3 regions of the Winogradskyella sp. HaHa_3_26 genome follow, and region 1 is predicted to be linked to each of the others. Evidence: riboswitches for the same ligand, from Rfam matches in the RefSeq annotation. Region 1 holds a riboswitch; each other region holds the start of a gene.
What was found. A riboswitch is a leader RNA that binds a small molecule or an ion and turns the genes downstream of it on or off. The one in region 1 is predicted to bind S-adenosylmethionine.
Positions count from the first base shown of each region.

Region 2: linked by a shared signal. The riboswitch ahead of H0I32_RS02950 (Na+/H+ antiporter NhaC family protein) and the one ahead of H0I32_RS10220 (O-acetylhomoserine aminocarboxypropyltransferase/cysteine synthase family protein) in region 1 are both predicted to bind S-adenosylmethionine.
Region 3: linked by a shared signal. The riboswitch ahead of H0I32_RS06510 (trans-sulfuration enzyme family protein) and the one ahead of H0I32_RS10220 (O-acetylhomoserine aminocarboxypropyltransferase/cysteine synthase family protein) in region 1 are both predicted to bind S-adenosylmethionine.

Region 1 is NZ_CP058981.1:2,372,798-2,381,075, reverse strand. Features, by position in the region: gene leuC (3-isopropylmalate dehydratase large subunit) at 1-378, opposite strand, end outside; gene H0I32_RS10230 (2-isopropylmalate synthase) at 383-1,558, opposite strand; gene H0I32_RS10225 (hypothetical protein) at 1,708-3,258, shown strand; SAM riboswitch class I at 3,358-3,481, shown strand; gene H0I32_RS10220 (O-acetylhomoserine aminocarboxypropyltransferase/cysteine synthase family protein) at 3,627-4,922, shown strand; gene H0I32_RS10215 (OsmC family protein) at 5,053-5,502, shown strand; gene H0I32_RS10210 (alpha/beta fold hydrolase) at 5,515-6,525, shown strand; gene H0I32_RS10205 (translocation/assembly module TamB) at 6,741-8,278, shown strand, end outside.
Region 2 is NZ_CP058981.1:674,785-683,062, reverse strand. Features, by position in the region: gene mtaB (tRNA (N(6)-L-threonylcarbamoyladenosine(37)-C(2))-methylthiotransferase MtaB) at 1-204, shown strand, start outside; gene H0I32_RS02975 (hypothetical protein) at 283-783, shown strand; gene H0I32_RS02970 (N-acetyltransferase) at 858-1,154, opposite strand; gene H0I32_RS02965 (alpha/beta hydrolase) at 1,339-2,001, shown strand; gene H0I32_RS02960 (lytic transglycosylase domain-containing protein) at 2,139-3,095, shown strand; gene cls (cardiolipin synthase) at 3,099-4,547, shown strand; SAM-I-IV-variant riboswitch at 4,625-4,720, shown strand; gene H0I32_RS02950 (Na+/H+ antiporter NhaC family protein) at 4,769-6,082, shown strand; gene H0I32_RS02945 (DUF2892 domain-containing protein) at 6,088-6,669, opposite strand; gene rpmH (50S ribosomal protein L34) at 6,840-7,001, shown strand; gene carB (carbamoyl-phosphate synthase large subunit) at 7,102-8,278, shown strand, end outside.
Region 3 is NZ_CP058981.1:1,500,994-1,509,271, reverse strand. Features, by position in the region: gene H0I32_RS06515 (homocysteine S-methyltransferase family protein) at 1-978, opposite strand, end outside; gene H0I32_RS06510 (trans-sulfuration enzyme family protein) at 1,039-2,208, opposite strand; SAM riboswitch class I at 2,315-2,438, opposite strand; gene H0I32_RS06505 (HupE/UreJ family protein) at 2,574-3,167, shown strand; gene H0I32_RS06500 (deoxycytidylate deaminase) at 3,267-3,698, shown strand; gene H0I32_RS06495 (S41 family peptidase) at 3,698-5,308, shown strand; gene H0I32_RS06490 (NAD(P)/FAD-dependent oxidoreductase) at 5,312-5,917, opposite strand; gene H0I32_RS06485 (hypothetical protein) at 5,917-6,117, opposite strand; gene H0I32_RS06480 (MarC family protein) at 6,131-6,712, opposite strand; gene H0I32_RS06475 (DUF3109 family protein) at 6,989-7,555, shown strand; gene H0I32_RS06470 (ribonucleotide-diphosphate reductase subunit beta) at 8,236-8,278, shown strand, end outside.

The sequences.
Region 1 (8,278 bases):
GCAAACCATCGTTAAGCCTGGTTGAGTCACTCCCAACTCAGGAGCCATTACATGCACAATACCATTGTATTTATGACCTAATTGGTATAATGTGATATTGTTTTTTTTACAATTTTTAGACAACTGCTCTAATTGTTTTCTAGAGAGTTCATCTTTTATTGGTTGATCTTGATTTAATGTTGGCGTATTATGATCTGCCGTAGCCACAATTTGATTGGGCCTATATACAGGAATTCCGCGTTCTTCCAATTCATTGAAAGCCTGCGGACTTGTTACCTCGTGTATTAAATGTTTATCTATATAAAGTATCTGTGGTCCATTATCTATCGCATCTACCACATGCGCGTCCCAAACTTTATCGAATAGTGTTTTCCCCATGTATTTAAGCTGAAATTATTTGTTTATAGACACTACTTGTTTCTATAATTTGATGAATATCATTATCGTTGATTTCTTTTTTACGATCTGCAAAACTTAAAAAATTAGAATATACATCATCTAACTGAAGTTTTGTTAATTCGTAACCTACATTTTTAGCTCTGTATGCCAAAGCTGCTCTTCCACTTCTTGCTGTTAAAACAATTGCAGACTCAGTAACACCAACATCTGCTGGGTTAATAATTTCGTAAGTTTCTCTGTTTTTTATCACACCATCTTGATGAATACCAGAACTGTGAGCAAAAGCATTAGCACCTACAATCGCTTTATTTGGCTGCGTATAAATCCCCATATTATCACTAACAAGTTGACTCATTCCATACAACATTGACGTATTAATATTAGTATCTAAATTAAGATAAGGGTGTTGCTTCAATACCATAACAACTTCCTCCAATGCTGTATTACCAGCACGCTCACCAATACCATTGATAGTACATTCTATCTGTCGTGCTCCATTAATCACACCCTCAATAGAATTTGCTGTAGCTAAACCCAAATCGTTATGACAGTGACAAGACAATATAGCCTTCTCAATACCTTTTACATTTTCTTTAAGGTATTTTATTTTTGCTCCATACTCACTTGGTAAACAATACCCAGTTGTATCTGGAATATTTAACACAGTAGCACCTGCTTTAATTGCAGCTTCACATACTCTTGCTAAATATTCATTATCAGTTCTTCCTGCATCTTCAGCATAAAACTCTACATCTTCAACAAAAGACTTCGCATATTTTACAGCTTGAAAAGCACGCTCAATAATAGCTTCTTTGTTTGATTTAAATTTATGAATAATATGAGAGTCTGACGTACCTATACCTGTATGTATTCTCGGTAATTTAGCATATTTTAAAGACTCAGCAGCAACTTTTATATCATTTTCAACAGCACGTGTTAAACCACAAACTGTTGCATTTTTTACAATTTTTGAAATTGCTTCTACAGACTTAAAGTCTCCTGGACTAGACACTGGAAATCCAGCTTCAATCACATCAACTCCCAAAAGATCTAATTGCTTTGCAATGATTACTTTTTGTTCTGAGTTAAGCTTGCAACCTGGCACTTGTTCTCCATCTCGCAGTGTAGTATCGAATATTTGAATACGGTTATTAGACATTTATCAAAATATATTTTATAGTATTGTCTTACGAATATATATTTTGATTTTGCTTTAAAATACCGATCTTAGTTTAACTTTACGATGCCCAGTCGTTAAAATATATTTCAATTAACTGATTAACAGACAGATAAATCTATTCTCAATTGATAACTAAAGACCAAAAAGATAATTTATTCTCACTAGTTAAGTCTTTAACTAAATCTGAAAAACGTCAGTTTAAACTGTATGTTGGTCGGCTTGGTGTGAATTCTGACTCTAAATTTTTGAATCTTTTTAATTTTTTAGACAAGGCTAAAGCCTATAATGAAACTTCAATTTTAAAAAGTAATATTATTAAAAAACAACAGCTTGCAAATGTAAAATCGCATTTATATAAGCAAATTTTAATCAGCTTAAAACTGAATCCTTCACATCAAAACATAAGATTACAAATTAGAGAACAATTAGATTTTGCTTCAATTTTATACCATAAAGGTTTATATAAACAAAGTTTAAAAATTTTAGATAAAGCTAAAGAGCTAGCCATAGTCAATGAAGAAAAAAACTCGGCTTTCGAGATTGTTGAACTCGAAAAAGTTATTGAATCACAATACATTACACGAAGTATTAGCACACGCGCAGATGAACTAGCTGTGCAAGCTAAAGAATTAAGTACACTTAACGTTATAACCAGTAAGCTCTCCAACCTATCACTTCAACTCTACAGCAATATTCTAAAAACAGGTTATGTAAAAAATGAAGATGAAGCCAAAATGGTCATCAATTATTTCAATAAGCAATTACCCAAAGTTAAAATTGAAGACTTAGGGTTTCGAGAAAAATTATGGCTATATAAAGCTAATTTATGGCAAAGCTTTTTACTTCAAGATTTTTTAAACTGTTTTAAGTATGCTTTAAAATGGGTGGATTTATTTTATCAAAACCCAAGCATGATTAATCTTAATCCGGTATTCTTTTTAAAAGGAAACAACTACCTTTTAGAGGCTTTGGTTTTTATTGGTAACAAAACAAAATTTGTAGAAAAATTTAATGACTTTGAAGCCACAGTTCAAAAATTAAGCTTTCCAAAAGACGAAAATGTTGCTTCTTTAGTCTTCCTTTACACTAACTTTCACAAAATTAATCAACATTTTATTGACGGTAGTTTTGCAGAAGGACTCGATATTATTCCGACAATAGAAAAAGAACTAATCCCTTTTGGTGAAAAGATTGACCCACACCATAAAATGATTTTTTATTACAAGTTTGCTAGCTTACAATTTGGAGCAGGCAACAATAAAGAATGCATAAAATATCTTGATAAAATCATTTCTAACAAGTCGCTTTCCATGCGAGAAGACCTACTCTGTTTTTCCAGAGTTTTAAATCTTGTTGCTCATTACGAAGCAGGCTTAGATTACCACCTAGAAACCCTACTAAGAAGCACTTACAAGTTTTTAATTAAAATGAACGACCTTCATGAGGTACAAAAAGAAATGATAAAATTCATTAGAGGTTTACAAGATATTTACCCTCATGACCTTAAAAATGCATTTAAAGAATTACACAAAACATTAAAAACTTTTGAAGATCATCCCTACGAGCGTCGTGCCTTTTTATATCTTGATATTATTTCATGGCTTGAAAGTAAAATTGAAAACAAACCTGTCTCTGAAATTATTCATATTAAATATTTAGCAAAGAATAACTTAATTTAATATGATTTTCATAAAAAACTCATAAAATCGCCAAATCATTTGGATTTGTGCTTTTTGTATTGCAATATTTGTACTCACAAAGTTCAAACACTTACTGAAATGTTATCAAGAAAGGTGGAGGGAATGACCCTATGAAGCCTTAGCAACCCTTAGATTCACTAAGAAGGTGCTAAATTCTACTTAATAATCCGATTCATTAATCGGAAAATTGGATAGATAACTCAAGACTAATTACCCATCTGTAATTAGCATTTTCTTTATAATATTTTTCTATTAAGTATGCTTCACACTTCGATTTAAAATCGAAAATATATGAAGCTTATTTTGGCTTTTGGTTTAATCTTTTATTAACTCAAAAACTTAGAAAAATGAGTACACAAAAATTCGCAACCAAAGCGTTGCACGCAGGACACGACGTTAGTCAAACATCAGGAACAAGAGCTGTTCCTATTTACCAAACATCATCTTACGTCTTTAAAGATTCAGATGAAGCAGCAGGGAGATTTAATCTTTCGGTTCCTGGCTACATTTACACCCGTTTAAACAACCCAACTAACGACATTTTAGAGCAGCGTTTAGCAGCTTTAGAAGGCGGAATTGGTGCAGTAGCAACAGCTTCTGGAACCTCAGCTATTTCTACAACATTACTAACATTACTAAGAGCTGGTGATCACATCGTAGCATCGAGTAGTTTATATGGAGGAACCTATAATTTATTAAGCGTTACACTACCTAGACATGGTATTACAACTACTTTTGTAGATCCTTCTGACCCTGAAGCATTCAAAAAAGCAACTCAAGAAAACACAAGAGCCTTTTTTGTAGAATCCTTAGGAAACCCAAAATTAGATGTTTTAGATTTAGAAGCTATTTCTAAAGAAGCAAAAGCTTTTAAAGTTCCATTAATCGTAGATAATACTGTAGCAACACCTTACTTACTTAGACCAATTGAGTACGGGGCAGACATTGTTATTCACTCTTTAACAAAATACATCACCGGAAATGGAACTTCATTAGGAGGTATTATAATTGATAGTGGTAATTTTGATTGGACTAATGGAAAATTCCCAGAATTCACAGAACCATCTGCTGGTTACCATGGATTAGTTTATAGCGAAGCTATTGGAGCAGCTGCTTTTATCGCAAAAATTAGAGTTGAAGGCTTACGTGATTACGGTGGTGCTTTAAGTCCATTTAATGCTTTTCAAATCATTCAAGGTTTAGAAACTTTAGAATTACGTATTAAAAAGCATAGTGAAAATGCTTTAGAATTAGCAAAATGGCTACAAGAACAACCCGAAGTCAATTGGGTAAACTACCCTGGTTTAAAAACTAGTAAACACAAAAAATTAGCAGACAAATACTTACCAAAAGGTCAGAGTGGCGTTGTTACTTTTGGCGTTGACGGAGGTTACGAAGCTGCCAAAACAATCTCTGACACTACAAAATTGTTCTCATTATTAGCAAATATTGGAGACACAAAATCTCTTATCATTCATCCTGCAAGCACAACACATCAGCAACTAAGCGATGAAGCGCAATTAACCTCTGGAGTTACCAAAGACTTAATTCGTTTATCTGTAGGAATTGAAAATATAGAAGATTTAAAAAATGATTTAAAAGAAGCTTTTGCTGTTATAAAACAAAAAGCGTTTCAGCATTAATCAAAAAGTCACTATCACATTAAGCACAGTAAAAAACATAGCAAAATTAATTTTTTGCAGCTGTGCTTTATGTGATATTTTGATGACTCTAAAATTTTAAATTAAAATATTTTCAAAATTAAAAAACAAAATGAGCGATATAAAATTTTCTGTAGCAGGAGCTAGTGCTTCACCTACAAAATTTATAGGAAAAACAAGACAATTTACTTTAGTCGTAGACGAACCTTCTGATTTAGGAGGTACAGATACGGATGCAAATCCGGTAGAATATATTTTAGCTGGTTTTGCGGGCTGTGCTAATGTTATTGGGCATATAGTAGCCAAAGAGTTAGGTTTCACTATAAAAAATTTAAAAATAGAAGTCTCTGGCGAATTAAATCCAAATCGGTTTTTAGGTAACTCCAACAAAGAACGTGCTGGATTTAAATCTATAAGTTTAAATCTTATTCCTGAAACGGACGCAAGTATTGAAACCTTATCTAAATGGCTTCAATTAGTTGAAGAACGATGCCCTGTAAAAGACAATCTTCAAAATAAAACACCTTTAAAAATATCCGTAGTAAAAGAATTTGCGGTTTAAAAAAAACTAGCGATGATAAATCTAAAACATATTACAATTGCTAACTATGCAACCGAAAGTGGTAAGACAACTTCACTAAACTTGTCTTACCAAACTTTTGGTAAACCCCTACATACAGCACCTATTATTTTAGTGAATCATGCGCTAACTGGAAACTCTAATGTTATCGGAGAAAATGGTTGGTGGAATGATATTATCGGAGAAAATAAATGTATCGACACTAATGAATACACAATTTTATCTTTTAATATTCTTGGTAATGGCTACGATAATAAAGCTGAAAACATCATAGAAAATTATAAAGATTTCACAGCAAGAGATATTGCAAAACTCTTTGCCTTAGCAATAGAAGAATTAAAAATTCAACATTTATTTGCTGTCATTGGAGGTTCTGTTGGAGGTGGAATTGCATGGGAATTAGCCGCATTAAAACCGCGTTTAATTAAACATTTAATTCCTATTGCAACCGACTGGAAATCTACAGACTGGGTTATTGCTAATTGCCATATTCAAGATGCGCTATTAAATAACTCTTCTCAACCATTGGTAGATGCCAGAATGCATGCCATGACGTTATACCGAACACCTGAGTCTTTAACACAAAAATTTGATCGCACTAAAAAAGACGAATCCTTTTTTAACATTGAATCCTGGCTTAGTTATCACGGTAATGCTTTAAACAATCGCTTTCAGGTCGCTGCATACAAATTAATGAATCAGGTTTTAAGAACAATTGATATCACTAGAGATCGAAATGATTTTTTAGATGTCGCATCTAAAATTGAAAGTGACATTCATATCATCACTATCAATTCTGATTTATTTTTTAAAGCTGATGAAAACTGGAACACCTTTGTTGAACTAAAAGGCAAGAAAGAAAATGTTAACATTCATGAAATAAAATCGATACACGGACACGATGCTTTTTTAATTGAATTTGATCAATTAGCACGCTTTTTGAAACCTATTTTTAAAGCAGAAGTAACTTCTGTTAAAAAAAAACTTGAGCAGCAAGTTGCATAAAAACTAGCATATAATATTAAAAAGAGCCAAACTTATAAGTTTGGCTTTTTTGCTTCAAAGAATCTACAGAACTTTATAACTAAACGACATCTCTTATCTTTTCATCGATATTAATAACAGAACCTTAATAAAATTAGTTAATTTTTAACTCTAGAGCGTTAATATTATTAGCAATAACGACAATTATAATACTTTTGACCGTATATATTTGACTGTTGAATAATACCGAAAATACACCACCCCAAACCCCAACAAAACGAAAATTTCGTTGGCTTCGCAGAACGCTACGTATTCTGTTAGGAATTCTTGTGTTTTTATTTTTAGTTATCCTTTTTATTAGAAGCCCTTGGGGACAGAATATTATCGTTACAAAAGCGGTGAATTATGTTTCAAGTAAAACAAATACTAAAGTTGAAATAGAAAAATTATTTATCACTTTTGATGGAGACGTTCAACTCGATGGTCTTTATCTCGAAGATACCAAAGGAGATACTTTAGTATATTCAAAATCACTAGAAGCTAATGTTCCACTTTTTAAAATGATAAGAGGCGAAGCTATTGGTGTAGATGCTTTAGATTGGGAAGGTTTACGGGCTAATGTGATTAGAAAAGATAGTATTGAAGGTTATAATTTTCAGTTTTTAATAGATGCTTTTGCTACAACCGATACAACAACAGTTGTAACAGATACCATTTCTACCCCACTCAACTTAGTGCTTAGCAATTTAAAATTTAAGAATTTAGATATTGTATTTGATGATGCCGTTGCCGGAATTGACTCTAGGTTTAAAATTGGTGAGCTGAATGCTGACATGGAAACGACAAATCTAGAAGCCATGATTTTTGAAGCTTCAGATATTGAACTGAATAACTCTAACATTAAATTTATTCAGAAACCTGTAGCGATAGATACCACAACAACTGACAGCCCTTTGCCAAAGCTATCTTTCGATAAAATTGTTTTAAATAATGTTGTGGCTTATTACGAATCGCAACCCGATCGCCTGATTGCTGATGTTAATATTTCAGAATTCTCAACAGAAGATCCTGTTATAAATTTAGCAGATAGCAATTTTAATCTTAAAGAAATTACACTTAAAAATTCTAGAATTAGTTTAAATACAGCAGCCAAAATTAATGGCTTACCAGATTTAACAGAAGACATAAAAGCAGAAACAGAACCGACCACTTTTGAATGGCCACAAATTAAAATTGACATTGCATCGATAGATTTTGAAAACAACCAAATTGAATATAAAGTAGGTGATGCAATAGCTCAAAAAGATGTTTTTAATGCAAATGCTATTTCATTAAACAACCTTACCTTACAAGCTAAAGACATTACATTAAAAGATAGAAATGCAGGGCTTCAATTAAAAACACTACATTTTAATGAATTTTCAGGATTGAATTTAAATCAACTTGGTTTCAACCTTAAAATTTCAGACCAAAACTTAAATTTAGAAGATTTAGATTTTAGGTTAAATAATAATTCGGTTTCAGGTTATGCAGATTTAAATTATAATTCACTTTCTTCATTATTAGAAAACCCAGAAAGCACAACGGTTAATTTAGACCTGCCTTCAATCAACTTATCTTTATCTGAAATTATAAAATTTCAACCTGACTTAAAAAATAACGAATACATCAATACTTTAAGTAAAAATCAACTTAAAGGAATCTTGAAAGCTTCCGGAAGTTTAGCTTCCATCAATTTAACAACCATGAAGCTTAATTGGGGAAATTCCACCAA
Region 2 (8,278 bases), 1.7 Mb from region 1:
AATCAGTTAGACACTGACCGTACTGTTTTATTTGAAGGCGAAAATAAAGAAGGTTACATACATGGATTTACTGAAAACTATGTAAAAGTTAAAGCACCTTGGAATCCAGAATTGGTAAATACACTTCAAAAAGTCAGATTAACGAAGATAGATGAAGATGGTCTAGTTCGTTTTGATTTTCAACAAGATTTAGTTGCTAACTAACTGTGTTTTAATTTTTTTATTAAAGTTTATTAATAATAAGATATTTCGTTTTACCTTTAAAAATTGTAAATTACTATAATGAAAAATACAATTAAGGCTTTTTTTATTCTTTGTTTAGCAATTGCTATGAGTGCTTGTACTAAAAGTGATAAGTCTAAAGCAATAGGTGTTTGGCAATTAACGACCCGCACAACAGATATTCCTTTTGATGTTAATAGTGATGGTGTGTTTAACACTAACTTAGTTGATGAAATAGATTGTAATGAAATAGAAACTTTAACTTTTGAAGAAAACGGAACTGTTTTTTCAGGAAACGAAGCTTCTGTTATAATGAAGTATTTTAAGACTGCTGACACTAATTCTTATGGTCTTAATATTGATTGTAATAAAGAAGGAATTATTAGTTTTGCTTCTAGTTATAATGAGATTGATGAGGATACAATTCAGGTTTCAGGTAGAAATTATGTAATTGACAATAATACAATGACAACTATATTTAAAGATGCGGTAAAAGTTTATAATGAAGATTTTACTGAAATTATAGAAACAAGAGATTTAAAGCTTGTTTATAAAAAATAAATAGCTAATTATTAGGCCATAAAAAACTCGAAACACTTAAGTTTCGAGTTTTTTTTTATATTAATTTTTCTTTTTTATATACGAATACCTACTGGAAGCATGCGTTTATATTTTCTGTTTCGTCTTACAAATTTTGCGATTTCAGGACTTGTTGGTACTACACTAATGTCTCTTTCTTTTATATTACTAAAAACTAAATCTATAAACTCTAATTCTAGTTCATCTGTTCTAATAGCCTCAGGAATAATCATTTTAGTTAAGAATATTTTGCGTTCCTGCAAAGAATATTCAATAATAGCCATCTCATTTTCAACGTTTAATTCAAATTGACGTAAAAAATCATTATCAATCAGTTCAGCAGTTTCTGTCATATTTGTTTAATTTTTTAATTAGCAGTTGGAGAGTAGATACTATATTTTATATAGTTTTGTAAAACAAAGATACGCATAAATGAACTATAAACCTATGTGTCTAGTGTTAAAAGCTTGCTGAGTAATGATTTATAGTAATGTATTTAGATTTCTTTAACAAAAATATTGTCTAAAGCTAAAACAGATGAAAACAGACCTTACACATGTTTATTTAATGCCAGGTATGGCAGCTAACCCTACAATATTTGAGTACATTAAATTACCTGAAGACCAATATGAAATTCATTGGTTAAAATGGCAAATTCCGGATAAAGAAGAAACGCTTCAAGAATATGCACAACGCATGTGTAATTTTATAAAGCATGATAATATTGTTTTGTTAGGAGTCTCTTTTGGAGGGATTTTAGTACAAGAGATGTGTAAATTAATAAAAGTTAAAAAGTTATTTGTAGTTTCTAGTGTAAAATCTCATCATGAGTTACCCAAGCGATTCAAGCTTCTTAAAGTTACTAAAGCTTATAAGATTCTTCCAACCCAATTGGTTAGTAATATAGATTTATTAGCAAAGTATGCCTTTGGAGAAACGGTGAAAAAACGTGTAGATTTGTATAAAAAGTACCTTTCCGTTAATGATAAAACTTATTTAGATTGGTCTATTAAGCAAGTGGTGTGTTGGGACCAAGAAGAGCCAAATACTCAGGCTATTTATATTCATGGCGATAAGGATATTGTTTTTCCTCATTCTTGTACCGGAAATTGTATCGTTATTAGTGGCGGAACTCACATAATGATCATTAATAAGTATAAATGGTTTAACGAAAATTTACCAAAACTTATAGAGTCTTGAATTGAATACTGATTGAAGAATGAGTATATTTATAAAAAAGAGTTAGAAAAATAAAAACATAATACAAGCATCTTGCAGACCTTTATTAATCAGCGAAATGATAATAAACTTAGTTCTTGTATTTAAAAATGAATCACATGAAAATCATAAAAAATAGTTTAGCATTAGTCGGTATCGTTTGTGTATCTGGCTTATTTATTTTTGCAATGCAAAAATCCCCAGAACCAGATAATGCATTATCTGATTATATGTTGGGTAAAGATGATCCTATTGTCAATAATTATAATGTATATGCCTTAGAAATGCCTGAAGATTTAAACTTTGCAGGTGAAGCTGTACCAATTAATGATCCGGATATTTATGAGCGTATGGATAGAGAATTATTGGTTAATACCTATTGGCAATCTAATGGCTTATTAATGTTTAAGCGTGCTAAAAAATATTTTCCAATTATAGAACCTATTTTGAAGAAAAATGGAATTCCAGATGATTTTAAATACTTAGCTGTAATTGAAAGTGGATTAATTAAAACTGCAAAATCACCTGCAGGTGCTAGTGGTATGTGGCAAATTATGGCAGCTACAGGTAAAGAGAACGGCTTAGAGGTTAATTCTAATGTAGATGAACGTTATAACATTGAAAAGGCAACAGAAGTAGCTTGTGATTATTTAAAGAAAGCTAAAGCTAATTTAGGATCTTGGACAAAAGCTGCAGCAGCATATAATGCAGGTAATGCTGGTGTTTCTAGACGATTAAAAGAACAAGATGTTACTGGTTATTACGATTTATTATTAGGAGAAGAAACAGGACGTTATGTGTTTAGAATTGTAGCTTTAAAAGAAATTCTTTCAAACCCTGATAAGTATGGATTCAACTTTAATAAATCACATTTATACAAAGAAGTACCAACTTATAAGGTAAAAGTAGATACGGCAGTAACTGATTTTGCACAGTTTGCTAAACAATTCGGAATCAACTATAAAATTCTAAAACTTCATAACCCTTGGTTAAGAGAACCGTTTTTAAATAATAAATCGAGAAAACTTTATGAAATAGAAATTCCTAAAGAAGGATATTATAATACACTTCCTTAAATTTTGGAATTTATAAAAAATCATATTTGGCAAATTTTAATTGTATTCAATTATGCACTTGCATTATCTGCAGTGGCAACAATTTTGCTTAAAAAATTAAACCCAACAAAGGCTTTAAGCTACATCATAGGATTGTTAGCTCTACCTTTTTTGGGTTTAATTGTATACTATCTTTTTGGGCAAGAATACCGAAAGACTAAAATATTCAGTAGAAAGAATGTTTTAAATCAAACGATTATAAAAAAGATTCAAGATCAATTAGAATTAGATACCAAAGAGATTAATGAGGTTGATGATTTACTTGATCAAAAATCAAAATTAATCCCTTTACTATATAATAGTGAAAAATCAAAACTCACTATTAATAATGAAGTAAAGCTTATAAAAAATGGTGACGATAAGTTTAAATTGCTTTTTAAAGATATAAAAGAAGCAAAAGATCATATTCATTTAGAGTATTTTGTAATACAAGATGACCAAATAGGTACGGAGTTATTAAATCTATTATGTGAAAAATCACGAGAAGGCTTAGAGATTAGAATTGTTATTGATGATGTAGGGAGTTCTATTTCTTCTAAAATGAAGCGAAAAATAAAAGATTGTGGTATTCAAATGCATTCTTTTATGCCTGTCTTATTTTCAAAATTCACAGGTCAGATGAACTATCGTGATCATCGAAAGATTACCGTTATTGATGGTAAAATAGGATATGTTGGCGGAATAAATGTATCGGATCACTATGTAAATGCAAATAACGATAGGTATTGGCGTGACACACATATTCGTTTAGTAGGCGAGGCTGTTAAACCTTTGCAGATTTTATTTTTTACAACTTGGGATTTTGTGTCAGATGATGGATTAGAAATATCTAAATCTTATTTCCCTGATCACGATTGTAAAGAAAACGTACCACTTCAAATTGCAGCAAGCGGTCCAGATACGGATTGGTCTAATATAATGGAAGCTATTTTCGTTGCCATTACAAATGCAGAAGATCATGTGTATATTACTACACCGTATTTTATTCCTAATAGCGAGATTCTTACGGCACTACAAGTTATTGCGAGAAGTAATATTGAAGTGAAAATTATAGTTCCTAAAACTTCGGATTCCTGGATAGCAGAATATGCTACTAATTCTTATTTAGAAATGCTTTTAGAGGCAGGAGTAGAAGTTTATCATTACACAAAAGGATTTGTGCATGCAAAAACAATGGTTGTAGATGGTGTTTTTAGTACGGTTGGTACTACTAATATGGATTATAGAAGTTTCAATATTAATTTTGAAGTCAATGCTTTAATTTATAGTAAAAAAATTAGTAGTGAATTAACAGCGTTTTTTAATGAAGATTTAAAAGATTGTGAAAAACTAGAATTACAATCTTGGAAAAAACGTTCTAAACGCACAAAAATTATTGAAGCGATAGCGCGTTTAATGGCTCCGTTATTATAATAATTTCTTCAATTTTATAATAATGAGTTAAAATTGAAAGCAAATTTAATTATATATAATATATTTGCCGACTTAAAATAAATTATCAAGAATCTCAAAAGGAGATAGCAACCTGCATTAACAAGCAAGGTGCTAAAAGGATAAGCCAATACTTTGGAAAAAATGTTAATCTAATTTTTCTTTCTTATTTGCATTCTGTCTTCTTTTTAAGAAATAAAAGAATGAAGAAATTAAAAGAATCAGCACCAAACTTTACAGCATTAATTCCATTATTAGTTTTTGTAATTACCTTTTTAGGAATAGGTATTTATAAAGATGATTTTTATCTATTACCTGCGCCAATAGCAGTTATTGTTGGTATTGTCGTTGCCTTCTTGATCTTTAAACAATCTGTTAATGATAAGATAGCGATACTTTTAAAAGGTTGTGGAGATAATAAAATACTAACCATGTGTTTAATCTATTTGTTAGCAGGTGCTTTTGCTGCAATTACTAAATCTACAGGAAGTGTCGATGCTATTGTTAATCTGGGGATGGATTATATTGCTATTCAGTATATTTATTTAGGCATTTTTTTAATAGCAGCTTTTTTATCCATTTCAACAGGAACATCAGTAGGAGCTATTGTAACACTAGCTCCAATAGTAGTTGGCTTTTCAGGACATGGAGATATTTCTTTAGCTGTACTTTGTGGTGCTTTACTAGGTGGATCTATGTTTGGAGATAATTTATCCGTAATATCAGATACAACTATCGCTGCAACACAGTCTTTAGATTGTAAAATGAGTGATAAGTTTAAAGAAAATATTAAAATTGCACTTCCGGCAGCATTAATAACCTTGGTTATTTTAACGGTACAAGGTTTAGATTTAAGTTCTAATGTTTTAAATGATGTTCATTATGATTATTCAGTCATAAAAATTGTTCCTTATATATTAGTCATTATACTATCTGTAATAGGTGTAAATGTATTTGTAACGCTATTTTTTGGAATTATTTCAGCTATTGTATTAGGTGTTTTTGATGGCGATTTTACAGTAATGGAATCTACAAGAATTGCATATACAGGTTTTACAAATATGACAGAGATTTTCTTACTATCACTATTAACAGGTGGTTTAGCAGCTCTGGTAGAAAGAAATGGAGGTATAGACTATATTTTAAATAAAATAAAAATTCTTATTAAAAGTAAAAGGTCTGCTCAATTTGGTATTGCCGCTTTGGTGAGTACTATAAATATGGCGATTGCAAATAATACTGTATCTATAATTATATCGGGTTCTATTGCAAAAACAATAAATGATGAATATGGTTTAACGAATAGAAAAACAGCTTCAATCTTAGATATTTTTGCTTGTGTTATTCAGGGAATATTACCTTATGGAGCTCAGGTTTTAATGATTCTGAGCTTTTCTGAAGGTCAAATAGATTATATAGATTTAATACAAAACACGTGGTATTTGCTTATATTGTTTGTGACAACAATTTTATTAATAAGCTTTGAACCTTTGTTTGTTAAGAAAGTAAAGAAGTAAAAGAATTATCTTTTACTTCTTCTGTTTTGTCTAGATGATGTGGGTTGTCCGTACTGATGTTTAGGTATAGCAGAAGCTTTTTTCATTTGTTGCTTCATCATTTTAATTTGATCAGCTAACATATCACGTTTATCTAATTTTTCTGCTTCAGCTAATAATTTTTGAGCTTCTGGTTTTTTACGTTTAGAAAAAGCAATTCCGGCTAAGTTTAATTTTGCCATCGCTAAATCATGATCCATAGATAAACCTAAATCAATAGCTTTTTTAAAATAACCTTCGGCTTCATTCATATTAGTCTGAGAAACCATAATACCATTTAAATAGTTTAAATAACCTTGTTGCTTTTTAACTAAGGCACCTTCAGGGTTCTTTATTTTGTCTAACCATTTTTTAGAACCTTCAAAATCTTGTTTTCTAAGCTTTAAGAAAGCTAATAAAATCATTTCATTTTTAAAGTAAAGGAAAATAAATATTGTAGACAGTAATAGGTACATAATACCGTTACCTATATAACCTTCAGTAAATTGATATATTCCATAACCAATGATTAATGCAGCTATGACTAATTTTATATTTTTATTAAACATATTTCTGTGTATTTTTACAGTGCGCAAAGATAATAAAATCTAAGAGTTAAAATTCTATTCAAAATTTTTCTTTTGGTATTTGCTAATGTAAAAAGTTGTTGTATATTTGCACGCAGTTTTGGGATAGCTCTCAAAAGATAAAATGATTATAAGATTTAAAATATAAGAAAATGCCAAAAAGAACGTTTCAACCGTCAAAAAGAAAAAGAAGAAACAAACATGGTTTCAGAGAGAGAATGGCTTCTGTTAACGGAAGAAAAGTTTTAGCACGTAGAAGAGCTAAAGGCAGAAAGAGGATCTCTGTATCTTCAGAAACAAGACATAAAAAATAATGATTAACAATTGTTAATATATTAGGGCGTTACTTAGGTGTAACGCCTTTTTTTATACCCTAGAGATACTTATTTTTGCACACCATAACAATTATTACACATGCCGAAGAACAAAAACATTAAATCGATATTACTTATAGGATCTGGTCCAATCGTTATAGGACAAGCTTGTGAATTTGATTATTCAGGATCTCAAGCACTTAGATCGCTAAGAGAAGATGGAATTGAAACAATTCTTATCAATTCTAATCCTGCAACAATAATGACAGATCCAACGATGGCGGATCATGTTTATCTGTTGCCATTAACAACAAAATCGTTAATTCAGATATTAAAAGAACATCCGTATATAGATGCTGTTTTACCTACAATGGGAGGACAAACGGCTCTTAATCTTTGTATTGAAGCTGATGAAAAAGGGATTTGGGAAGATTTTGATGTAGATATTATAGGTGTAGATATCGATGCTATAAATATTACTGAGGATAGAGAACAATTTAGAGAATTAATGCTGAAAATTGGTGTCGGTATGGCGCCTCAAGCTACGGCAACATCTTACCTTAAGGGGAAAGAAATTGCACAAGAGTTTGGTTTTCCTTTAGTTATTAGAGCGTCTTATACATTAGGAGGTGAAGGTGCTTCTTTTGTACATAAAGAAGAAGATTTTGATAAATTATTAACGCGTGGATTAGAAGTATCTCCAATTCATGAAGTTATGATTGATAAAGCTTTAATTGGCTGGAAAGAATACGAATTAGAGCTACTTAGAGATAAAAATGATAATGTTGTAATTATCTGTACTATCGAGAATATGGACCCTATGGGAATCCATACAGGTGATTCTATTACGGTAGCACCAGCAATGACTTTATCTGATAAAACATACCAAAAAATGCGTGATATGGCAATCCATATGATGCGTAGTATTGGTGATTTTGCAGGTGGATGTAACGTTCAGTTTGCAGTAAGTCCTGATGATGAAGAGAATATAATTGCAATTGAAATTAATCCTCGTGTATCTCGTTCATCAGCATTAGCAAGTAAAGCAACAGGTTATCCTATTGCAAAAATTGCAGCAAAATTAGCCATTGGTTATAATTTAGATGAATTACATAACCAAATTACAAAATCTACTTCTGCCTTATTTGAACCAACGTTAGATTACGTTGTTGTTAAGATTCCACGTTGGAATTTCGATAAATTTGAAGGATCAGACAGAACTTTAGGTTTACAAATGAAAGCTGTAGGAGAGGTGATGGCTATTGGTCGTTCTTTCC
Region 3 (8,278 bases), 870 kb from region 1:
TGGTTCGTAATTTTTAGCTACTTCTGCAATGGCTTTAATATGCGCAGGACTTGTGCCACAACAGCCTCCAATAATATTGATGAGGTTATCTTTTAGATAGTCTTCTATATATTGTTGCATTTGCTTCGGTGTTTCTTCATATTCTCCAAAGGCATTTGGTAAACCTGCGTTTGGATGTGCTGAGGTGAAAAATTCCGTTTCGTTAGATAAGCGTTGCAAATAAGGTTTTAATTGTTGGGCTCCAAGCGCACAATTAAAGCCCACACTTAATAGCGGAATATGAGATATTGAGGTTAAAAATGCTTCAACGGTTTGGCCAGATAATGTTCTGCCAGAAGCATCAGTTATAGTGCCAGATACCATTATTGGAATATCAATATGGCGTTCTTCTTTTACTTCTTCAATAGCAAATAATGCTGCTTTTGCGTTCAGCGTATCAAAAATAGTTTCGACTAAAAGGATATCAACACCACCATCAATTAAGGCTTCTACTTGTTGTTTATAGGCGATTCGCAATTCATTAAAAGTTATCGCTCTGTATTCTGGTCGGTTAACATCTGGTGATAAACTTGCGGTTTTGTTTGTTGGGCCAATACTTCCTGCAACAAAACGCGGTTGATCAGGGTTTTCTTTAGTGAACTTGTCTGCAACTTGTTTCGCGATTTTAGCAGATTCAAAATTCAGTTCGTACACCAAATTCTCCATATCGTAATCTGCCATGGCAATTGTAGTCCCAGAAAAGGTGTTGGTTTCTACAATATCTGCACCAGCCTCAAAATATTTTGCATGAATTTCTGCAATCGCTTCTGGTTGTGTTAATGATAATAAATCGTTGTTACCTTGTAAAGGAGACGGGTAATCTTTAAAACGTTCGCCTCTAAAATCTTCTTCTTTAAAACTGTATTGCTGAAGCATAGTTCCCATGGCTCCGTCTAAAACCAAAATTCGTTTTTGTAATTCGTCTTTTATATTGCTCATAATATGTGTTTGTTCTCGATATAATTTTATTTTGATATTATAAAATTACTCGAGCTGACCTTAGTTTTGTAAAGCTTGTTTTAAATCGTTAATGATGTCTTCGGGGTGTTCTAAACCTACTGAAACTCTTATTAACCCTGAAGTGATTCCTGTTTCTAAACGGACATCATCTGGTATTTTAGCATGGGTTGTAGATGCCGGGTGTGTTACAATAGTTCTGGTGTCTCCTAAATTCGCAGAAAGTGATAATAACTTAATGGAGTTAAGGAACTTTCTGCCTGCTTCGATACCTCCTTTGATTTCAAAAGCAACAACATTGCCTCCTAGTTTCATTTGTTTTTTTGCTAATTCGTATTGTGGATGCGATTTTAAAAATGGATATTTTACAAAATTTACATTAGCGTTAGACTCTAAAAAAGTCGCAACTTTTAATGCGTTATCGCAATGTCTATCAACTCTAACAGGTAAGGTTTCTAAACTTTTAGATAAAACCCAAGCATTAAAAGGAGATAGGGCAGGACCTGTATTTCTAGAAAATAAATAGATTTTCTGAATCAAATCAGCACTACCAACAGTAACACCTCCTAAAACACGACCTTGTCCATCCATTAATTTTGTAGCCGAATGGATGACTAAATTGGCGCCAAATTTTATAGGTTGTTGTAAATAAGGAGTGGCAAAACAATTGTCTATGATGAATATAAGGTTGTGCTTTTTTGCAATATCTCCTAAGCGTTGCAAGTCTAAAATATCTACAGCCGGATTTGTTGGGCTTTCGGCATAAATTACTTTTGTATTGGGTTGAATTAGGCTTTCAATTTTATCTAATTCATCAATTTTAAAATAACTTGTTGAGATATTCCACTTTGGTAATATGTTATTAAATAGCGTTTGAGTGGAACCAAAAATACTACGACAAGAAACGATATGATCGCCAGCATCGAGTAATGCTGCAAAAGTTGAAAACACGGCAGACATCCCAGAAGCAAAGGCGTAACCGCGTTCTGCTCCTTCCATTTTGCAAACTTTTTCTACAAATTCTGATGTGTTTGGGTTAGAGTAACGACTGTAAATATTACGTTCTTTTTCATCTGCAAAAGAAGCACGCATGTCTTCGGCATCTTCAAATACGTAGCTAGATGTTAAATACAAAGGGCTAGAATGTTCTAGATATTGAGAACGCTCAATTTGTGTTCTTATAGCTTCTGTTTCAATGTGTTTTGAACTCATTTTTCTTAGTTTTATGATAAACCAAAAATCAAATGCGTCAAAAAAATGACGTGTAAATAGAAAAATGCGACAAGAGTATAAATTACCGTAATGAGGTAATTATGTTGGGTTATCTATCTAAATTATTCGATAAATGAATCGAAAATGAAGTAGAATTTAGCACCTTCTTAATAAGTTTAAGGGTTGCTAAGGTTTCATAGGGTCTATCCCTCCACCTTTCTTGATAACATTTCAATAAGTTATTTGAACTTTGTGAACTACAATATTCAGAAAGAAATTGGAATTAAACAAGTTTTTATTCATAATTTTTTAATTCAGCATATTGCATTTTAATTGTAACTTTGAATTTCCCTAAAATATTATATATGTTAGAAAATTTTTGGTTTAATGTGCAATACGGAATGAATCACGTATTAGATATTAATGGTTACGACCATATTCTTTTTTTAATGGTATTGGCTGTGCCGTATCTTTTTAATGATTGGAAACGTGTCTTGCTTTTAGTAACAACCTTTACTTTGGGGCATACGCTATCATTGGTCTTAGCGGCTTATGGAATTGTAAGCATTAACGGAGAACTTGTAGAATTTTTAATACCCGTAACTATTTTAATAATGGCACTTTATAATGTGTTTACAGCAGGTAAGAAATCAAAAAATAATAAAATTGGATTGTTGTTTTTTACCACCTTATTTTTTGGAATTGTACATGGATTAGGCTTTGCAAGAGAGTTTAAAATGTTCTCAGGGCAATCTGAAAATAAATTAGAATTACTTGTTGAGTTTGCTTTAGGTATTGAACTTGCTCAAGTTATCATTGTTTTTATCGTGTTGTTTATTGGATTTATATGTCAGACTGTATTTAGATTTTCGCGTCGCGATTGGATAATGGTACTTTCATCTATAGTCATAGGATTAGTAATTCCGATGATTTTAGGAAGCGATTTGATGAGGTCATAAAAAGTTTGGTAAAATTTTAACGCCAAGAAAAAGACGAATAAAATACTATCCGTTTATCTTCGTTATTAACAACATACATTAGAATAACAAAATTTATTCATGTCAAAAATAAAACAGCTACGTTACGATAAGGCTTATTTGCGAATTGCTAAAGAATGGGGTAAACTATCTCATTGCGAACGTAAGCAAGTAGGTGCTGTAATAGTAAAAGATCGAATGATCATTTCTGATGGTTATAACGGAACACCAACTGGTTTTGAAAACTACTGTGAAGATGATGAAGGTTATACCAAATGGTACGTATTGCATGCGGAAGCCAATGCCATTTTAAAAGTAGCTTCATCTACACAATCTTGCCAAGGCGCTACGCTGTATATTACACTTTCACCTTGTAAGGAGTGTAGTAAATTAATACATCAAGCAGGTATTGTTAGGGTTGTTTATCATCAGGGTTACAAAGATGATTCGGGAATTAAATTTCTTGAAAAGGCAGGAATTGAATTAGAACTTATAGAAGATTTAAATGCCTAATGGCAACAAAAAATAAATACATTCCACTTTTAATCGGTGTTGCAGTCGCGGCCGGTGTGATTATAGGTGGAAAATTAAATTTTTCAGATACTTCAGATAATCTCTTCACTACAAATAGCAAGAAAAATAAGCTTAACAGATTAATCGATTATATAGATTACGAATATGTAGAAGAGGTAAATACCGATAGTATTGTAGATGTTACGGTTAATGGTATTTTACATAATTTAGATCCACATTCTACATATATTCCTAAAGAAGATTTAGAACAGATTACCGAAAATATGAAAGGTGATTTTGTAGGTATTGGTATTAATTTTTATGCCTATAATGATACTGTCGCTGTTGTAAAACCCACGGAAAATGGTCCTAGTGAAAATGCTGGGATTATAAGTGGAGATCGTATTCTTTTTGCAGACGGAGACACACTTTATGGGTCTAACAAATCTAGTGATGATATAGGTCTAAAATTAAAGGGAGATAAAAACACTAATGTTAAACTTGTTGTTTACAGAAAAGGTGAGGATGGTTTACTAGAGTTTAATGTAAAACGCAAAAATATACCTATCAAAAGTGTTGAAGCATCCTATATGCTTACTGATGATTTAGGTTATATAAAAATGAATCGATTTGCAGAATCTACGTATAAAGAATTTATGCTTGCTTTAGATGAATTAAAAGATCAAGGAGCAACTAAACTTGCATTAGATTTAAGAGATAACCCAGGTGGTTTTTTAGGTATTGCAGAGCAAATTGTAGACGAATTTTTAGAGGACGATAAGCTTATTTTATTTACAAAAGATAAAAGAGGTAAAGAAGAGTATATCTACGCCACGGGAGATGGTGACTTTGAAGAAGGTGAAGTTTATATTCTAATTAATGAAAATTCAGCATCGGCAAGTGAAGTCGTTGCAGGAGCGCTTCAAGATAACGATAAAGGAATTATTGTAGGAAGACGTTCTTACGGAAAAGGATTGGTGCAAAGAGAAATGGCCTTAGGTGATGGTAGTGCTGTGCGTTTAACCGTTTCTAGATATTTTACACCAACGGGACGTTCTATCCAAAAACCTTATACCAATGGTGATAGTGAGAGTTATTATAATGACTATTATAAACGTTTAAGAACAGGAGAATTGGCACACGAAGAAAGTATCGTTGTAGATGATTCTTTAAAGTTTACAACACCTAAGGGAAAAGTTGTTTACGGTGGTGGTGGTATCATTCCAGATGTTTTTGTACCCGTGGATCGTTCGTTTGATAATGAAACAATTAATTACTTGAGAGGAAGGGGGCACTTTGGTTATTTTGTTTTTGAAGAATTAGATAAAGATCGCACATTATATCAAGATATCTCTAAGTACGATTTTATTAATAATTTTGAAGTGAGTGATGATATTGCTGTTCGTTTTCAGGATTATATTAACAGAAAAGAACGAACTAACATTAGCTTCGTTGCTTACAATCCTGAAATAAAACGAATTATTAAAGCAACTTTAGCAAGTCAGCTATTTGATGATAATGCGTTTGAAGAAGTAATAAATAAAGAAGATATTATGGTGCAAGAAGTGATTCTTTTAAGCTCAGAATATCCAAATATTAAACAAGATTAATAATTATACCTTATCATGAATTTTGGTTTGTTTACCATCATTCCAAAGTGTTAAGATATCTGTAGCCACATGAGATCCGCTACCGCAAGCCATTGCAAACTGACTTCTCCAGCCGGCTAAAGAACCCGCAACATATAAGTTTTTTTCTACAAGATGATCTGTATTTTTTAACCAGATTCTGTCTTTTTCTATCGCTGATCTAGGGTGTGGTTCAATGTAGTTTTCAAGTCCTTTTATGGTTATGAAACTTGTGTAGCCAACAGCTATGACTACTATTTTAGATTTGTAAATATGAGCATTGGTGGTTATTGTAAAGTAATCTTCACTTTTTTCAATAGAACTTACTTTTTCGTTTTCAATTTGCTCAATATGAGGATAAAGGTTCTCTAGTTGTATTTTGCCATCTTGAAGAATGTCTTCACCTAAAGTTCCGGGTTGTAGTCCTAAAACATTATTAAACAGAGCGTTTTGAAGATGAGATGTTTTTTGATGAGTGATTATTCCAATACGTTTATCTTGAGCAAAAGGTTTATTTTTTGCTGAACCTAAAACTAGGGCACAAGATAAACCAGCTGCTCCTCCACCAATAATTAAAGTATCAAAACACATTAGCGTTGTTTGTCTAATTTTTCTATTTTTTTAGAAATTCTAAGAATTTGTAAAAGAATAATAGCACAAAGCGCTGCCACAATTGTAATTAATGCAGTTTGACTTTCTCCTGTTAATAATGCATTGAAATTTAATTTCGTAGCATTAAAAATAACAAGCCCAATTCCGATAATTGTTAAAACAAGTGTGAGTATTTTCATATTTAAAATAGTTTTATGCCAATAACTCTTTAATGTTATGGGCAAATAATTTTACAGCAATGGCTAACAAAATTACACCAAAAATCTTTCTTATAATGTTAATTCCATTAGTTCCTATAATACGTTCAATTTTAGCTGATGTTTTTAAAACAATAAAAATAACTAAGACATTACTTATTACTGCAACTATAATATTTTCAATAGCAAATTCTGCACGTAGAGATAGTAAGGTGGTTAAAGTTCCTGGTCCTGCCATAAGCGGAAATGCTAAAGGGAAAACGGAAGCGGTAACAGCGCTATGTTCATCATCTTTATAAAGTGTAATGCCTAAAACCATTTCTAGAGCAATAAAAAAGATAACAAATGCACCTGCTACGGCAAATGAATTAACATCAATACCAATAAGGCTAAGTAAACTTTTACCTACAAAAAGGAAAATAATCATAATTACACCAGCGATAATTGAGGCTTTTCCACTTTGTATATGTCCCACTTTTTTGCGTAGGTCTATAATAATTGGAATGTTTCCAACGATATCAATCACTGCAAAAAGGATCATAAAGGCTGTGACTATTTCTTTAAAATTTAGGTGCATTTCTTCTTAATTTAAATTTTGTGATAACTTGAGTTTGTGTGTATAAGTACTTGTCTTATAATTTGTTAAATCTCATGTTTCACTATTTGGGTTGAAATTTTTTGCAAAGGTGCGATATTATTGCATATTTTCAATAATAAATTATAGTTAAGTTTAAGTATTTTTGTTCTCTGTTTTTTATGCTCAATTTCTACGCTTTAAAAGTGGCTATTAATAGTATATTTGCAGCAGAAAAAGAATTAATAACAGCCATTGTTATGGCTAATTTAATAAATTATGTTTCAACTCGGAAAAACCATTGTCTCTGAAGATATTATAGAGAAAGATTTTGTTTGTAATCTTTCAGCATGTAAAGGTGCTTGTTGTATTGATGGGGATGCTGGAGCACCTGTAGATAAAGAAGAAGTTAAAATTTTAGAAGATATATATCCTAAGGTAAAACCGTTTCTTCGTAAAGAAGGAATAGAGGCTATTGAAGCTCAGGGCACGTCAATTACTACAGAGTTTGGCGATTTTGAAACGCCTTTAATTAATGGAGCAGATTGTGCTTATGTTATTTTTGATGAAAAAAAGACAGCGCTTTGTGCTATTGAGGAGGCTTACAACCAAGGTGAGATTCAGTGGAAAAAACCAGTATCTTGTCATTTATACCCTATTCGTGTAAAAGATTATTCAGAATTTTCTGGTGTTAATTACGATAAATGGGAAATCTGTGATGATGCATGTTCTTTAGGTAAAGAATTACAAGTGCCAGTTTATAAATTTGTAAAGGAAGCACTAATTAGAAAATTTGGTGAAGATTGGTATGCTGAATTAGAAAAAGTAGCAGAAAAACACAAGTAAGATGTGTTAAAAAATAATATTGCTTAGATTTTATTGGTGCTATTTTAATAGCGACAGGTGTTTTAATTTTTTAATTATACTCCTATATAATACTTCTTTAAAATGGCAAATTTTTCTTTAGTGATATTTTAACCGATTTTTTAATTTATTCTTTTTTTATCCTTCAATTTTTTATGATATCTTAATTTTTAAGACTTGTTAGTTGCTCGTCTAAAGAATGTTAAACCCATGCTCTTTTTTGTTTGTAAATTTTTCATGTTTTTTAATATTAAACCCTCAGTAAACACGCTTGCTGACGTTTGATTTAATAAGAAAAAACTTACATTTTTTATTATTAAAAATACAACTTAATGATTTGTATTACAAGTGTTTAATGGTTTTTTTTGGAATAATCATGTTTTACGGGTGTTAAAGCGCTTTGTTAAAAACTTGTTGACAACGTTTATAAAATCAGCTTTCATTTTTGACTACAATTGTCAATCTTTGCATCAGGCATAATGAAATAGATTTTTGTAAATTTTTTATGATACAAAATCGAAAACTCTATTTTAAAAGCAAGCCCCTATATTCCTCTTAAAAAGGAAGAAATTTAAACTCGTTTTACGGAATTACTGATAGAATTTGGAATGATTCAAACTCATTCTAATGGATATCTAGTCTTTAAAATTAAAAGAAAAACTATGGAGATTACCCAGATTATAAAAAGAGATTACGAAACAACTC